DNA from 4 places in the Pseudomonas sp. GWSMS-1 genome. Region 2 is predicted to be linked to each of the others. Evidence: predicted binding sites of a transcription regulator. Region 2 holds the regulator's gene; each other region holds the start of a gene.
What was found. Region 2 encodes sigma-54, which starts transcription at its own class of promoters, with help from an activator protein. Its sites were predicted from a motif close to ANTGGCATNNANNTTGCTNT; they were not measured.
Positions count from the first base shown of each region.

Region 1: glnA (type I glutamate--ammonia ligase) is a predicted target of sigma-54. The motif match lies at 1,631-1,650, and genes of this name have one in related genera.
Region 3: flgB (flagellar basal body rod protein FlgB) is a predicted target of sigma-54. The motif match lies at 1,846-1,865, and genes of this name have one in related genera.
Region 4: ACEPAJ_RS18395 (pilin) is a predicted target of sigma-54. The motif match lies at 2,346-2,365, and genes of this name have one in related genera.

Region 1 is NZ_JBMHHV010000005.1:387,339-391,703, reverse strand. It holds gene thiI (tRNA uracil 4-sulfurtransferase ThiI) at 1-1,416, opposite strand, end outside; gene glnA (type I glutamate--ammonia ligase) at 1,746-3,155, shown strand; partial or broken gene ACEPAJ_RS05170 (DUF4124 domain-containing protein) at 3,341-3,903, shown strand; gene ACEPAJ_RS05165 (DUF4124 domain-containing protein) at 3,907-4,365, shown strand, end outside.
Region 2 is NZ_JBMHHV010000003.1:403,202-407,566, reverse strand. It holds gene lptC (LPS export ABC transporter periplasmic protein LptC) at 1-466, shown strand, start outside; gene lptA (lipopolysaccharide transport periplasmic protein LptA) at 453-995, shown strand; gene lptB (LPS export ABC transporter ATP-binding protein) at 998-1,723, shown strand; gene ACEPAJ_RS02805 (RNA polymerase factor sigma-54) at 1,861-3,375, shown strand; gene hpf (ribosome hibernation-promoting factor, HPF/YfiA family) at 3,569-3,877, shown strand; gene ptsN (PTS IIA-like nitrogen regulatory protein PtsN) at 3,893-4,365, shown strand, end outside.
Region 3 is NZ_JBMHHV010000005.1:2,430,601-2,434,965, forward strand. It holds gene flgE (flagellar hook protein FlgE) at 1-193, opposite strand, end outside; gene flgD (flagellar hook assembly protein FlgD) at 237-905, opposite strand; gene flgC (flagellar basal body rod protein FlgC) at 931-1,374, opposite strand; gene flgB (flagellar basal body rod protein FlgB) at 1,390-1,797, opposite strand; gene ACEPAJ_RS15035 (bacterioferritin-associated ferredoxin) at 2,257-2,475, shown strand; gene bfr (bacterioferritin) at 2,672-3,142, shown strand; gene grxD (Grx4 family monothiol glutaredoxin) at 3,206-3,532, opposite strand; partial or broken gene ACEPAJ_RS15050 (molybdopterin oxidoreductase family protein) at 3,650-4,365, opposite strand, start outside.
Region 4 is NZ_JBMHHV010000005.1:3,126,138-3,130,502, forward strand. It holds gene nadC (carboxylating nicotinate-nucleotide diphosphorylase) at 1-111, shown strand, start outside; gene ACEPAJ_RS18390 (sulfatase-like hydrolase/transferase) at 428-1,798, opposite strand; gene ACEPAJ_RS18395 (pilin) at 1,845-2,300, opposite strand; gene pilB (type IV-A pilus assembly ATPase PilB) at 2,522-4,225, shown strand; gene ACEPAJ_RS18405 (type II secretion system F family protein) at 4,229-4,365, shown strand, end outside.

The sequences.
Region 1 (4,365 bases), on a different contig from region 2:
GCTCAACAGGTGGTGGGCATGCAAACGACTCATGACGCCCTTATCGCAATACAACAGGTATTGCCGCGCGTCATCCAGCTCTTTAAAGCGGCTGTTCAACGCATAGAAGGGCAGCGCTTGCACCTCTATACCCGGCAGTTCGAGTGGCTGCTCTTCGGTGTTATCCGGATGACGGATATCGATGATGACCTGGCCGGCCAGCGCTTCGCTGACCTCCTCAACCTTAACGTCCTTGCCCAGCTCGTCGATCACTTTGTCGATCGGCAGCAAGGTCGCGCGCTCCAGAGCGCGGTCGAGGACCGCCATGTCGAACTGGCCTTCTTCATGCTCGACACGCGGCTTCTTCGCCCGGGTGGTCGGGTTGACCGAAATCACCCCGCAGTATTCCGGCATGTGCTTGGCAAACTCGGCGGTGCCGATCTGCGTGGCGGTGTCGATGATGTCTTGTTTATGGCTGGCCAGCAGCGGACGCAGCACCAGCATATCGGTGGCCGAGTCGATTACCGCAAGGTTGGTCAAGGTCTGGCTGGAGACCTGGGAGATCGCCTCACCGGTCACCAGCGCCTCAATCTGCAGGCGCTCAGCCATGCGTGTAGCAGCGCGCAGCATCATGCGCTTGAGGATCACGCCCATGTGGCTGTTATCGACCTTGCCGAGAATCTCGCCGAGCACTTCCTCGAACGGCACGCTGATAAACAGCACGCGCTGCGAGCTGCCGTATTTTTGCCAGAGGTAGTGCGCCACTTCCATCACACCCAGCTCGTGAGCACGGCCGCCGAGGTTGAAGAAGCAGAAATGCGTGACCAGACCGCGGCGCATCATCTGGTAGGCGGCAACGGTGGAGTCGAAACCACCGCTCATCAACACCAGGCTCTGTTCCAACGAGCCCAGTGGATAACCGCCCAACCCTTGGTGCTGGTGATGAATCACGAACAGGCGCTGGTCGCGGATCTCCATGCGCACCACAACGTCAGGGTCTTTCAGCGAAATACCGGCCGCGCCGCACTGCTGACGCAGTTGGCTGCCGACATAGCGCTCGATATCCATGGAGCTGAACGCATGTTTGCCGGCGCGCTTGCAGCGTACGGCGAAGATTTTTCCAGGCAATTGATCGGCGAAGTGCTGTTTGCACTTTGCCAGCACGTCATCGAGGTCACCCAGTGGGTATTCGTCGACCTGCAAAAAATGCGTGATGCCCGGCGTGCAACTCAGGCGCTCGATCATCGCCTGCAGGGTCTTCGGCTCACTGATCAGGGTTTCGACTTCCAGGTTGTCCCATACACCGCTGACCTGCAGCTGTGGATCGAACTCACGCAAAACCGAACGAATGTTCTTCGCCAGCTGCCGGATAAAGTGCTTACGCACTGGCCGACTTTTAATGGTGATTTCTGGGAAGACTTTAACGATCAGTTTCATGAAAACTATGAGTGCCGAGGCCGCGAAAAAACAGGGGCGCGGATTATAGCGGAAATTGCTCACGCTTTGATCAAAAATCCTCACACCACCCATCAGCGCACTATTTGTGTGCATTACGCAAATACAGCGAACCATAAAGGTGCGCATATTACCTAAACAGCACCTAGCAACCGCCGCGAGCCCTGACTTTCAGGGCGCCCACCCAATTCCGTGCACTGGCATGCAATTTGCTCCCTTGTGAGGCAAGGTACGCCGACGGACTATGCCGGCGCGCCGTACCATATTATTGAGGGGCTCAGCATTCGAGCCTTAGCCACCTGGAGGACAGCATGTCGAAGTCGATTCAACTTATTAAAGAACACGACGTGAAGTGGGTTGACCTGCGCTTCACTGACATTCGCGGCAAGCAGCACCACATCAGCATGCCAGCACGCGACGCACTGGACGAAGACTTCTTCGAAGTCGGCAAGATGTTCGACGGCTCCTCCATCGAAGGCTGGAAAGGCATCGAAGCCTCCGACATGATTCTGCTGCCGGATGACAGCTCTGCGGTACTGGACCCATTCACCGAAGAGCCCACTCTGATTCTGGTGTGCGATGTGATTGAGCCGTCTACCATGCAGGGCTACGAGCGCGACCCACGCGCCATTGCCAAGCGTGCCGAAGAGTTCCTGAAGACCACCGGCATCGGCGACACCGTATTTGTTGGTCCAGAGCCTGAGTTCTTCATCTTCGACTCCGTTAAGTTCAAGTCGGACATGTCTGGCTCGATGTTCAAGATTTTCTCCGAACAGGCCTCGTGGAACAGCGACGCTGATACCGAAGGCCGCCAGGGCAACAATGGCCACCGCATCGGCGTGAAAGGCGGCTACCTGCCGACTCCACCAGCCGACTCGGATCACGAAATCCGTACCGCCATGTGCAACGCTCTGGAAGAAATGGGCCAGATCGTTGAAGTGCACCACCATGAAGTAGCCCCTGGCCAGAACGAAATCGGGGTGAAATTCAACACTTTGGTTGCCAAAGCTGACGAAGTGCAGACCCTCAAGTACTGCGTACACAACGTCGCCGAAGCTTACGGCCGCACTGCCACCTTTATGCCGAAGCCGCTGTATGGCGACAACGGTTCAGGCATGCACGTACACATGTCCATCGCCAAAGATGGCAAGAACACCTTCGCCGGTGAAGGCTATGCGGGCCTGTCCGACACTGCCCTGTACTTCGTTGGCGGCATCATCAAGCATGGCAAGGCGCTGAACGCGCTGACCAACCCGTCCACCAACTCCTACAAGCGCCTGGTGCCAGGCTTCGAAGCGCCAGTGATGCTGGCTTACTCGGCACGCAATCGCTCGGCATCGATCCGTATTCCTTACGTCGCCAGCCCGCGCGGCCGTCGTATCGAAGCACGCTTCCCAGACCCGGCAGCCAACCCGTATCTGGCATTCGCTGCTCTGCTGATGGCAGGTATCGACGGTATCCAGAATAAGATTCACCCTGGCGATGCTGCCGACAAGAACCTCTACGACCTGCCACCGGAAGAGTCCAAGCTGATTCCGCAAGTGTGCGGCAGCCTGAAAGAAGCACTGGAAGCACTGGAAGCCGACCACGACTTCCTGCTCAAGGGAAACGTCTTCACCAAGGACTTCTTGGAATCCTTCACCGAGCTGAAATCGGAAGAAGAAGTTAAGGTTCGCACCTTCGTACACCCGCTGGAATATGACCTGTACTACAGCGTCTAACACCGCACGCAACACAAGAGGCCACCTTCGGGTGGCCTTTTTGCATCTGTATTCTGCCCACTGCCAAGCACCCAGCGCCTTTAAGCCCGATGTTTTCTGCGCCGGTATACGCCACACCATCTGCGCGCTTGCCAGGGCGCCTAAGCAGTGCAACGCTTAGGGCACATTAACTGGGAGAGTCCGGCATGCGCCCTCTACTCATCTGCCTACTGCTGAGCCTGGCATTGCCGGCCAGTGCACAGATCTACAAATACACCGACGCCAATGGCAACACGGTATTCACCGACCAGCCGCCAGAAGGCCAAGCGACAGAAAGTATCGCGCTACCCGCCACCAATAGCGTATCGATGCCAGTGCCCAGCGCTCCAGCTGCACCGCCAACCGACAACACCCTTGAAAAGGCGGCGCCTTACAGCACCTTGCAGCTGACGGGCCTACCCACGGATGAGGCCATGCGCGCCAACAATGGCACCTTCAGCGTCGGGTGACGATAGAGCCGCGCCTGGCCAATAATCACCGTCTGCGCCTGCTGCTCGATGGCAAGCCCTATGGCCAGCCGAGCAACGTGCCGCGCCTGCAAGTCAGTAATGCCGACCGCGGCGAGCACAGCCTGGCCGTGGAAGTGCTAAGCGGCGAGCAGTCGATCCAGCAAAGCGCCACCACCACCTTTACCGTGCAACGGGTCAACACCAGCAGCCCGGCCCTGCGACCGCCAGCACCTACGCCAAAACCCAAACCGGCGCCCTAACCTATGCGCAACCTGTTGTTCTGCGGCCTGATGCTGCTGGCCCTGCCCTCCCTGGCGCAGGTCTATACCTATGTAGACGCCGAAGGGAATCGCGTTTTCACTGACAAACCCAAGTCGGGCAATGCCGAGCGCGTCGAGCTGGCGCCGAGCAACTCAATGCCGGCGATCCAGACACCCACCGCCACCCAGGTTGTAAGCACCCCACCAGAACCGGCGCAGCGTTACAGCCTGCTGCGTATTCTGGTACCGCAGCCCGACGCCACCATCCGCGACAGCGCCGGCAACCTGATTGTCAGCATCAACAGCGAGCCCGGCCTGTTTACGCAGCACAGCTATCGCCTGCTACTGGACGGCAAACCCGTGGGCGAAGTGGGCAGCAGCCCAGTGTTCCCGCTGGAGAATATCGACCGCGGCACTCATCAACTGGCGGTGGAAGTTATTGACCAGGCAGGTCGCATCATC
Region 2 (4,365 bases):
CGACAGCGCCATCGCCGACAACGCGATCGACTTTTACGCCACCAATACCTATACCGTGCAATACCAAACCGACGGCAAACTGCACTATGAGTTGACAGCCGATAAGGTCGAGCACATCAAGGCCAGCGACATCTCCCTGATGACCAGCCCGAACATGAATCTATTCCGCGGCACAGAGCTGCCCTGGAAAATCCGCAGTGAGCGCGGCGAAGTCTCCCCTGGCGGCACGGAAGTCGAATTGATCGAGCGCGTGCGCGTCGATCGCACTGATGCCAAAGGCCGCCCAACCGTTCTCACCACCAGCCGCCTGACCGTCTTCCCCGAGAAGGAATATGCGCAGACCCAGCAAGCCGTTAGAATCGTCGCGGCCAATGGGGTGACCACGGCACAAGGAATGAAAGCGTACATGAATGACGGCAGGATGCTCCTGCTGTCCAACGTAAGAGGTCAGCATGAGGCTCGTTAACACCCTCCCCCTACTACTCAGCCTCAGCGCCGCACTCGGAAGTGTCAGCGCCTGGGCACTGCCATCCGACCGCGAACAGCCAATCCGTATCCAGGCTGACAGCGCGGAGCTCGATGACAAACAAGGCGTAGCGGTCTACCGCGGCGACGTTGTGATTACTCAAGGCACACTCAAAATCACAGGCAACACCGTGACCATCACCCAGAATGCCCAGGGCGATGTCGAAGTGTTTACCTCTGTCGGCAAGCCGGCCTACTACGAACAACTGCCATCTGCCGACAAGCAGGTCGTCAAAGCCTACGGCCTGACCATCCAATACTTCATGGCCAATGATCGCGTTGTATTGATCGACCAAGCCAAGGTGATTCAAGAAGGCAACACCTTCGAAGGCGAGAAAATCGTCTATGACACCCAGCGCCAGATCGTCAACGCCGGCCGCGCCACAGGCACCAACGTCACAGCGCCACGTCCGCGCATCGACATGGTGATCCAGCCGAAGAACAAACCAGCCGACCAGCAGGCGCAGTAATAATGGCCACATTGAAAGCCCAACACTTGGCCAAAAGCTACAAAGGCCGCCAGGTCGTGCGCGACGTCAGCCTGAGCATCGACAGCGGGCAGATCGTCGGACTGCTCGGCCCCAACGGTGCCGGCAAGACCACCTGTTTCTACATGATCGTTGGCTTGGTGCAGGCTGATCAGGGCCGCGTGATGATCGACGACCTCGACGTCAGCCATCAGCCCATGCATGGCCGCGCTCGTGCGGGCATCGGTTACCTGCCACAGGAAGCCTCGATATTCCGCAAGCTCAGCGTGGCCGACAACATCATGGCCATCCTGGAAACCCGCAATGACCTCGACGGCGCCGCACGCCGCAAGGAACTTGAAGGCCTGCTGCAGGAGTTTCATATCAGCCATATCCGCGACAACCTCGGCATGAGTTTGTCTGGTGGTGAGCGCCGCCGCGTGGAAATTGCCCGCGCTCTGGCGACCAACCCCAAGTTCATCCTGCTCGACGAACCCTTCGCCGGTGTTGACCCGATTTCTGTGGGCGACATCAAGCAGATCATCCATCACCTCAAGGCCAAGGGCATCGGTATATTGATCACCGACCACAATGTTCGCGAGACCTTGGATATTTGCGAAACGGCTTACATTGTTAGTGATGGCCAACTGATCGCCGAAGGTGATGCCGAGACCATTCTGGCCAACCAGACAGTAAAAGAAGTTTACCTGGGGCATGAGTTCCGGCTGTAACCACGGCTTTTCTCAAGCCTGTTGCAGCCAAGGCTAGGCAAAAGCTTTAGAGTCAGGCATATAATTTGCTTCCTGGTGGCGTTTTTAAAAACGCCCTGTAGTGGATTGCGCACAGACGCCGGTAAATAAGGTCTGCAATGAAACCATCGCTCGTCCTGAGAATGGGCCAGCAGCTGACGATGACACCGCAGCTGCAACAGGCCATCCGTCTGCTCCAACTGTCGACCCTGGATCTGCAACAAGAGATCCAGGAAGCCTTGGAGTCCAACCCGATGCTCGAACGCCAAGAAGAAGGCGATGACTTCGACAACTCGGACCCCATGGCCGATGGCGCAGAAAGCGCCAATACCAGTGAGCAGGCTGAAGCCCCCCTTCAAGAAACCAGCTACCAGGAAACCACTCAGACTGTGGACAACCTGGAAGAAGGCGACTGGGGTGAGCGCATCCCCAACGAGCTGCCCGTTGACACCGCCTGGGAAGATATTTACCAAACCAGTGCTAGCAGCCTTCCCAACAACAGCAACGATGATGACGAGTGGGATTTCACCACCCGCACCTCCAGCGGTGAGAGCCTGCAAAGCCACCTGCTCTGGCAGCTCAATCTGGCGCCGATGTCGGACAAGGACCGTCTGATTGCTGTAACCCTGATCGACTGCATCAACGACCAAGGCTACCTGGAAGAAACTCTGGAAGAAGTGGTCGACGCATTCGATCCCGAGCTGGACATCGAACTCGATGAAGTCGAAGCCGTGCTGCACCGCATTCAGCAATTCGAGCCCACCGGCATTGCCGCGCGCAACCTGGGCGAATGCCTGCTCCTGCAACTGCGCCAGCTCCCCGCAAAAACACTGTGGCTGAGCGAAGCCCTGCGCCTGACCAGCGATTACCTCGACCTGCTTGGTAGCCGCGACTATAGCCAGCTGATGCGCCGCATGAAGCTCAAGGAAGATGAGCTGCGCCAGGTCATCGATCTGATCCAGACCCTCAACCCGCGCCCCGGCTCGCAGATAGAGTCCAGCGAGCCGGAATACGTGGTGCCCGACGTGATCGTGCGTAAACACAACGAGCGCTGGCTGGTGGAGCTGAACCAAGAAGCTATGCCGCGCCTACGGGTTAACGCGCAATACGCCGGCTTTGTGAAGCGCGCCGACTCCAGCGCCGACAACACCTTTATGCGCAACCAACTGCAAGAAGCGCGCTGGTTTATCAAAAGCCTGCAAAGCCGCAACGAAACCCTAATGAAAGTCGCCACGCAGATCGTCGAACACCAGCGCGGCTTCCTCGACTACGGCGACGAGGCAATGAAGCCTCTAGTGCTGCACGACATTGCCGAAGCCGTAGGGATGCACGAGTCGACTATTTCACGGGTAACAACGCAGAAGTTCATGCACACCCCGCGCGGCATTTACGAGCTGAAGTACTTCTTTTCCAGCCATGTCAGCACCTCTGAAGGGGGCGAATGTTCGTCGACAGCGATCCGCGCCATCATCAAAAAACTGGTCGCGGCGGAAAATGCGAAAAAGCCGTTGAGTGACAGCAAGATCGCTGGTCTACTGGAGGCACAAGGCATTCAAGTCGCTCGCCGTACGGTCGCAAAATACCGTGAGTCCCTCGGAATAGCGCCCTCCAGCGAGCGCAAACGATTGATCTAAGGCGGCACTAAGAAGGAAGATCCGTCACACTGCACAGAACCTTTCAGGCAAGGCTTTTTCGCTACGCGGCCATACAGCTACACAGCCAGTAGAGCTAATGCCGAATCCGTTCTGCCAGAGTCTTCCACGCCACAGTGTTCCGGCGGCAGGCCTCTTGCCTGCCTCTTACACACGGTAACAAGGAGAAAGCGGTATGCAAGTCAACATCAGTGGACACCAGCTGGATGTGACCGACGCCCTGCGCGACTATATCGGCGAAAAACTCGGCCGATTAGAACGCCACTTCGACAAGATCACCAATGTACAAGTCATCATGGAGGTCGAGAAACTCAAGCAGAAAATCGAAGCGACCCTGCATATTGCAGGCGGTGAAGTCGTCGCAAATGCCGAGCATGACGATATGTACGCCGCCATCGATTTACTGACCGACAAACTCGATCGACAACTCATCAAACACAAGGAAAAACAGCTCGATCGTCAACAAGGCGCTATGGCCCGCTGACGTCGTCTATCTCCTATGATCCGACTTGAAACTATCCTGACCCCCGGCCGTTCCCTAGTGAACGTGCCGGGCGGCAGCAAAAAACGTGTTCTCGAACAGATTGCCAACCTGGTAGCACGCGAGCTGCCTGACCTGGATGGCCAAGACATCTTCGAAAGCCTGATTGCCCGTGAAAAACTGGGTTCAACCGGCTTCGGTAATGGCATTGCCATACCGCACTGTCGCCTGCCGGGTTGCACTGCACCGATCAGCGCCCTGCTGCGCCTGGACGCCGCGGTCGACTTCGACGCCATTGATGGCGCCCCCGTCGATCTGCTGTTTGTTCTGCTGGTGCCAGAGGCCGCCACTGACGCTCACCTGGAATTGCTTCGGCAGATCGCTAGCATGCTCGACCGCAGCGACGTGCGTGCCAGCCTGCGCCAAGCCGAAAGTAGCGAAGCCTTGTATCAAGTGGTGGTTGACGTACAAAGCCAACTCAATCGAGCCTA
Region 3 (4,365 bases), on a different contig from region 2:
ACACGCTGGCCAGCAGCACACCACTGCCCTGCGGGTTGGCACCGGAGCCCAGCACAGACGCCGCATACACATCGGCAAATTCGGCACGCGACTGTTTAAACCCAGCAGTACCGGCGTTGGCGATATTATTACCGGTTACGTTGAGGTCACTGGTCGCGGCGCGCAAACCACTAAGACCGATATTGAAACCCATGGAAAACTCCTCTGCCGGACAGCCGGCGGCTTAAACCTGTTAGTTACTGACCGATAACCTGTACTTGCGACATAGGCACACTGCCAAGCCCCGCCAGATTCAACATCAACTCGCTGCCACCCAGCGTCACGCTGTCAACGTTGGCCGGTAGCATGGTGTATAGGCCTTTAGCCCCATCGGCATAAGTAGCCTGCGCCTCAAACTTGTAGGTACCCGGCGGCAAAAGGTTGCCGCTGCTGTCTTTGCCATCCCAGATAAAGCTGACATTGCCGGCCGCCTGCTCACCGAGGTTGACCCGCCCCACAGCAGCACCGGCCTTGTCATAGATATTGACGTAGACGTTACTGCTGCTGGCTGGCAGAACGAGGCTCGCCTTAAAGCTCTCACTGGTATCAACCACCGCCTTATCCGTAGGCACGATGACCTTACGTCCGACCAACGAAGAAGCCTGCAGCGCCTGGGATGACTGGTAACCGCTCAGCAAAGAGCCCATGCTGGTATTGAGCTTCTCAATCCCCTCAACCTGGCTGAACTGCGCCAACTGGGCGATAAACTCGCCATTGCCTTGCGGCTCCAGCGGATTTTGGTTATTCAACTGAGCCACCAGCAAGTTGAGAAACTCGTTTTTCCCGAGCTCTTTATTCTGGCTGCTGCCTTGCTTGATCTGGTATTGGTCCAGCGCCGAACCACTGACATCGCCAACAACACTCATCACTCTGCACTCCTTATTCGTTGGCTTACTGACCCAGGGTCAATACGCGCTGCATCATCTGCTTGGCGGTGTTCATCATTTCAGTGTTGGTCTGGAAGGCCCGGCTGGCGGAAATCATGTCGGCCATCTCTTCCACCACGTTGACGTTGGGGTAGTAAACGTAGCCACCCTCATCGGCCGCCGGATGGTTCGGCTCATAGCGCGGCATCAGGCTGCTCTGGTCCTCGACCACGCCCAATACCTGTACGCCCGCACCGGCATTGTCCTGATCGGCAAACAACGAACCCCGATCACCGCCTTGCGCTGACTGGTACACGGTGGCGAATACTGGATGCCGCGCGCGATATGTCTGATCAATACTTGATGAGACCGTTTCTGCGTTGGCAATGTTGCTGGAAATGGTATTCAGGCGAGTACTCTGGGCACTCATACCCATTCCGGCGATGTTGAAAACACTGGAAAGTGACATAGCTTCAGGCTCCTATTAATCGCCGCGCAGGGCACTGACGAGCCCTTTGAATTTGCTGTTGAGCAGGGTGAAACTGGCTTGGAACTGCACAGAGTTCTCTGCGTAGTTGGATTGCTCGATCTGCAGGTCTACGGTGTTCTGATCAATCGAGGGATGCATCGAGTTGCGGTATTCCAGACTGGCATCGCCGCCCATCACACCATCGGCAGGAATATGCTGGCTGTTAGTACGATTCAGACTGACCGGGCCGCGCTGGTTCTGGGCACTTTGCTCCGCCAATACGTTGGCGAATTGCAGATCACGCGCCTTGTAGTTAGGCGTATCAGCGTTGGCGATGTTATTGGCCAACACCTCGGCACGCTGAGTGCGAAAGCCGAGTGCCTTTTCATGTATGCCGAGTGCCCGATCGAAACTGATGCTCATGGTCAGAAACCTTTGCCAATTGGCGTTGTTGTTTTCCGTGCATGACCATAAGCAAAGGCTGTGCCATTTTATTTTTTACTTACTTATCAATAATTTAACCAATAAATAGGGTGTTATAGGCGGCAAAGCGGCAAAGGCTTTCCGCCCATGGGCATGCCAGCGGCAATCACGCCCAGCCCTTTGCCGCCCACCCGGCAATAAATACGACCGGGGCAGAAGCCAGCCAGGGGCATCCATGATCGACAAACCTCGACGGCGATTTTTCACCCACACCGATGCCACGTCGCGGCTACAGATAGGCGCCGAATCCTCAGCCGAATTAGGCCCGCACAGAGAGAGAAGCGAAGCGGGCCTGCCGGCGGCCACCGCTCGTCAGTCAACCATACACATTTTTGACAAGCATTCTCATTATCATTACTATCCTTCACACGAACCACTGCCCCACCACGAGCCTTAACTATGTACGTCTGTCTCTGCGAAGGTGTAACTGACGGTCAGATCCGCGAAGCCATCTATGAGGGCTGCTGCAGTTACCGTGATGTCCGTGCGGCACTCGGCGTTGCCAGCCAGTGTGGCAAGTGCGCCTGCCTGGCCAAGCAAGTGGTACGCGAAACGTTAAGCGACGTGCAAAGCAGCCAGGCGGTCATGGCCTACCCGGCCAGCTTTACTGCCGCCTGATTGACTGCGCGATCAAGAACCGGGCCTTGCGTCCGGTTTTTTTATGGCTGTAATTCAATGCCTTAGCAGCAAAATGCAGAACTTAAGCATTCTTACTCAGATTGGATTTAACTTTGAATTCAGGCACTTAGGTTTGACAGCCAAAAACCCGCAGCCCAGAATCAAGCGCTAACTCCCCTGCAAGGCAGACGCAGACATGAAAGGCGACAAGAAAGTCATTCAGCATCTGAACAAGATCCTCGGCAACGAGCTGGTCGCGATCAATCAGTACTTCTTGCATGCACGCATGTATGAAGACTGGGGCCTGAAGAAACTCGGTGAGCATGAGTACCACGAGTCTATCGACGAGATGAAGCATGCGGACAAGCTGATCAAACGCATCCTCTTCCTCGAAGGCCTGCCTAACCTGCAAGACCTCGGCAAAATCCTGATCGGCGAGAACACTCAGGAAATGCTCGAGTGTGACCTTAAGATCGAACACAAGGCACACATTGACCTGAAAGCGGCGATTGCCTACTGCGAAAGCATCGGTGATTACGCCAGCCGCGAACTACTGGAAGACATCCTCTGCTCCGAAGAAGAGCACATTGATTGGCTAGAAACTCAACTCAGCCTGATCCAGTCGGTAGGCTTGCAGAACTACCTGCAGTCGCAAATGGACGAATAAACATCCGCGCAATAAACAACAAACCCCGCCAAGTGCGGGGTTTGTTGTTTGTGCAGCACCGGCTTACGCGTCGGCTTTTTGCACAGCGTCTTTGATCAGGGTCTGCAGCTCACCCTTGTCGAACATTTCCGCCATGATGTCGCTACCGCCGACCAGCTCACCGCCAACCCACAGTTGCGGGAAGGTTGGCCAGTTGGCGTATTTCGGCAGGTTGGCGCGGATTTCCGGGTTTTGCAGGATGTCGACGTAGGCGAATTTCTCACCACACGCCATTACAGCCTGTGCAGCCTTGGAGGAAAAGCCGCACTGCGGAGCGTTCGGCGAGCCTTTCATGTACAGCAGAACGGTGTTGGCGGCGATCTGCTCTTTGATGGTTTCGATGATATCCATTGGGCACCTCAGGACTTAACTTTCCGACTCTCGGGTCGGCGCGGTGGCGCATTGTAGCGAAAAGCCGAGCGCAATGCTCGGCCTTCCCTGTCACGCCCATAGGTCAAACAAGGCTCGCTAGGCCGCCTCCACCTGCACCGGCACACCGTTGAGCGCGGCATTACCGGACAGGCTGTCGAGCTGCCGCTCATCGGTCAGGTCGTTGGCGCTGGCGCCCGGTTGCGCGCTGGCAATTGCCATCTGCACGCCAGGCCGCGCATGGCCCCAACCATGTGGCAGGCTGACCACGCCGGCCATCATTTCGTCGCTGGCAGCGACTTCAACCTCTATCTCACCAACCCGCGAGCGCACCCGCACCCGCTGGCCATCGCTCAGCCCACGCTGTTGCAGGTCGGCCGGGTGCATCAACAGTTGATGGCGCGGCTTACCTTTCACCAACCGGTGGTAGTTATGCATCCAGGAGTTATTGCTGCGCACATGACGACGACCAATCAACAGCAACTCATCAGCCTTGGCCACCGGCTGCGCGGCAAAACGTTGCAGGTCGGCCATGATCACCGCCGGCGCGGCCTGCACCTGCTGATTGACGGTTTTCAGCCGTGCGCCCAGGTTTGGCTTGAGTGCACCCAGGTCGAGGCCATGCGGGTGCTCACGCAATCTCGCCAGGGACAGTTTATGTGCTGACTTGTCACCGTAAGCCCCCATACGCAGGCCCATGTCGATCATCTGCTCGGGGCCATGGTCGGCTTGAGTTCCAGGCCATTCTTGCCGGCAAACGCCTTAGCGAGGCCAATGAAAATTTCCCAGTCGTGCAATGCATTGGCGGGTTTGGC
Region 4 (4,365 bases), on a different contig from region 2:
AATGAAAACACCTTGAGAGCAATTGCTGAGACCGGAGTGGATTATGTGTCGATTGGTGCGCTGACCAAGGATGTGAAGGCGGTGGACTTGTCGATGCGGCTGAGCCTCTAGCCTCTGTCATCCGTGAAAGCGGTGGAAGCGCCTGCCACGATTCGACTGCGACCAGCGCAGCCACCACTTAGGATGGATTAGCTGCAGGTACAATCCGTAAATGGAGTCGTCCGTCAATGGCGATTCTAAAACTCACACAACAGCCAGAAACCAAACACCCCGCACGATGGCGGGATGTTGATATATCGGCAAATTCCACAGAGTCACGGTGGACAGCGAAAGCGCCTTCGCGTGATTCCGCACTACGCACCCAACACGACTAATAAATAGGCGTACCGTGGAAATATGCCTTGATAGGTAACCAAAGCACGCCAACCTACCTGACACTAAATCGAATATAAGAAACTTTCGAATCTAAAAAAACTGTGCCTTTCTCGCGCTGATCAAACATGGGGGGAGAATGATCACCAACAACAACAACATCTACCCCAGAACCTACGCCAGAAAGCACATCCGCCAAGCCTTTAAAAAACTGGGCTTGTAACTTTAGATTCCTACACGCCTCACCACCAGACAAAACACCATACTCAGCACAGTTAAAATAATCGCCGCGCAAGTCACGAACATCATAATATGAATGGGTATTCAGTGTTAGCCAATATATAAAATCCTTTCCATTCCGAGCCAATAAAGGCTTAAGCTGCTCCTCCATCAACTCGAGATCACACGCGCCAGGAAAAGAGTAACAGCGCTCCTTCCAAGATCTGCTTTCAAAAAAAACCCTTTCATCAAAACCAATCTTTGAATACCAGTGAACCCGGTCATACATTAGCCCAACCGCACCATGCATAGCATGCGTGACGTAACCCTGATACTTAAACATCCCAGGCAAACATGCATCAAAACCTTCTGACACACTTGATAAATTGAAGTGATTCGGCTGCAGGCGACACAACTCTCTCAACTCCCCAGCAACAGTCGCACCTACAAAATCTTTCGAACCATATTCCACCGCATCGATATTCTTAAGCTCACGCAGCGGTCGAATAAGCTGATCGACGATCTGAGGATTTAAAGTAGCGCCCCAAGACTCATTAACAATCAACAAAACCTTATTTTTAAAACCAGCCCCAGCTTCGAACCATGGCTCAGTAGCACCGCTGTAGGCAGCCTTACTGAAAGGCTCACCCTCCTCAAAGTACTTCTCAAGAAACGCACCTTGACGATATGTATAGAAATAAACCGCTTGACTTGATACAGCTCTCCCCTCTGGAACACGCCAAAATTTTCCACGATCAACGTCAGTCCCATAAACTGAAAACGCGTACAGCAGCAAAGAAAAATTCAATAACACAAGACAGCTCAATAACGACGAACGCCTCACCGAAAGCGAAAAGAGCCCAAAAGCGAATAGCGCCAATACCACCGACACACATAGCCAAGCCTGCCAAGCCAGAGCCGCAGCAGGAATAAAGCCTAAGAGATAAAAAACATCTTGCAACCTAACAAAAGGGAAAACCTGACATACCAAAAGCATCACATCAAAAAAAGCACAAACCAAAACAAGCGGGTAAAATAAAAATCGTAGCGGTGTAAAAAAAATAACAGCACAAACCAGATAGTCAAAGTTTACGTAGGGCCGCCCCAAACCAAAATAAAGGGAAAGTAATCCGAATAGAATATTTGGAAAAACGACCACTCCAAACACCCAAAAAATAGGAACTAATTTTTTCAATACGTCACCCACGTAAAGAAACGCCCCGCATTGCGGGGCGTCATTCAATCATGAACCATTAAGAACCGGTAGCGCACTTGCTGGCGTACTGCTGTGGAACAGAAGTTGTACAAGCCCAAAGCCCGGTAGCCTTGGTATAGGTATAGTCAACCGTATCGCTTACAAGATTGGCATTAACACCAGCAGTTTTGAATGTATATGTCAGCGCATAAGTAGCGTCAGTACCGTTGTAAGCTGGCGAGGTAATTGCGCCATATTCACCGGTCAATTGAAGACCAAGAACGTTAGAAGCAGCTGTAGCGTCACCTGTCGATGCGGTAAAAGACTGGCCCTGATCTATACGCTCCTGCACTGCAGTGCGAGCGCCACCGAGTAAAGCATGAGACTCGGAAAATTGCGACCGCGCGATGTAGTTCTGATACTGCGGAATGGCAATTGCAGCCAAAATACCAATGATCGCGACTACGATCATCAATTCAATCAGGGTAAAGCCTTTCTGCATTTGAGCTTTCATATAAGCATCTCCTTAGTGTGTATAGGTCGACGACCTAACCCTAACAGTGCACCTTGCATGCCAACTTCCAACATAGCGTTAATCTGGACCTCTAAATAAACACTCCAGACATTTGTCGCCGCACAGCCGGCACTAACTGCCATTTTTTGTCACCTGACCCCATTATATTTGGCAGTCCTTAGCATCTAGGCTATAAGGCATGCATTGTTATGGAGCCTATGATGAACGATAGCGTGCCCCTTACCGGCCTGGCCCGGCAGATGGTGTTGGCGGAACTGCTGGATGAAAAAGCCGCGCAACAAGCGCAAGCCCAAGCACAGCGTAACAAGCTGTCACTAGTCACCTACCTGGTGCAAAACAAACTGGTGAAAAGCCGGGTATTGGCCGAGCTGGCCAGCGATCAGTTTGGCGTGTCCTTTGTTGACCTGAATGCCATCGACAAAGAAAACCAGCCCAAAGACTTGGTGACCGAAAAGCTGGTGCGTCAGCACCGTGTGCTGCCACTGTGGCGCAGGGGCAACAAGCTGTTTGTCGCGGTCTCCGACCCCACCAACCATCAGGCCATTACTGACATTCAATTCAGCACCGGCATGAACACCGAGGCCATTCTGGTTGAGGATGACAAGCTCGGTGACGCTATCGATAAATTTTTCGACTCCGCCACCGGCGGTATGGATGAACTGGCCGACGTTGACCTCGATGGCCTGGATGTTGAAGCGATTAATGATGACGCGGAAGTAAAAGCTGACGGCAACTCCGCAGACGATGCGCCTGTGGTGCGTTTTGTAAATAAGATGCTGCTGGATGCGATTAAAAAAGGCTCCTCAGACCTGCACTTTGAGCCTTACGAGAAGACCTACCGGGTGCGCTTTCGCACTGACGGCATTCTGCATGAGATAGCCCGCCCACCGATCCAGCTATCGCCGCGCATCTCTGCGCGCTTAAAGGTAATGGCCGGCCTGGATATTTCAGAGCGACGCAAGCCGCAGGACGGCCGCATCAAGATGCGTATCTCGAAAACCAAGTCTATCGATTTCCGCGTCAGTACGTGTCCAACCCTATGGGGTGAGAAAATCGTGATGCGGATTCTTGACTCTGCCAGTGCGCAGATGGGCATCGACGCACTGGGCTATGAAGAATCGCAAAAAGAGCTGTATATGGCCGCCCTCAAACAACCGCAGGGCATGATTCTGGTCACAGGCCCAACCGGCTCCGGCAAAACCGTATCGCTGTACACCGGCTTGAATATTCTCAATACCGTCGACGTAAATATCTCCACGGCTGAAGACCCGGTGGAAATCAACCTAGAGGGCATTAACCAAGTCAACGTTAACCCCAAGCAGGGCATGGACTTTACCGCGGCACTGAAATCCTTTCTGCGTCAGGACCCGGACATCATCATGGTCGGTGAAATTCGTGACCTGGACACCGCCTCCATTGCTATTAAGGCCGCACAAACCGGGCACATGGTGATGTCGACCTTGCACACCAATAGCGCGGCCGAAACCCTGACGCGACTACGCAACATGGGCGTGCCGTCATTCAACATCGCCACCTCGGTGAACCTGATTATCGCCCAGCGCCTTGCACGCAAGCTGTGCAACAACTGCAAGAAAGAAATTCAGATCCCGCGCGAGGCCCTGCTGGAGGAAGGTTTCCCGGAAGACAAAATCGGCACCTTCAAGATTTATGAGCCGGTTGGCTGCGAAAATTGCAACGGCGGTTATAAAGGCCGTGTCGGGATTTATGAAGTGGTTAAAAACACGCCGGCGCTGCAGCGGATTATCATGGAGGAAGGCAACTCGATTGATATCTCCATCCAGATGCGCAAAGACGGCTTTAATGATCTGCGAACTTCAGCGCTGCTGAAGGCCATGCAGGGCGTGACCAGCCTCGCTGAAGTGAACCGCGTGACAAAGGACTAACCGATGGCCGTTAAAGCACTAAAAACCAGCACCTTCGCTTGGGAAGGCACCAACAAGCAGGGTGCCAAAATAAAAGGTGAAGCCAGCGGCCAGAACCCTGCATTGGTGAAGGCGCAGCTACGCAAGCAGGGCATCAACCC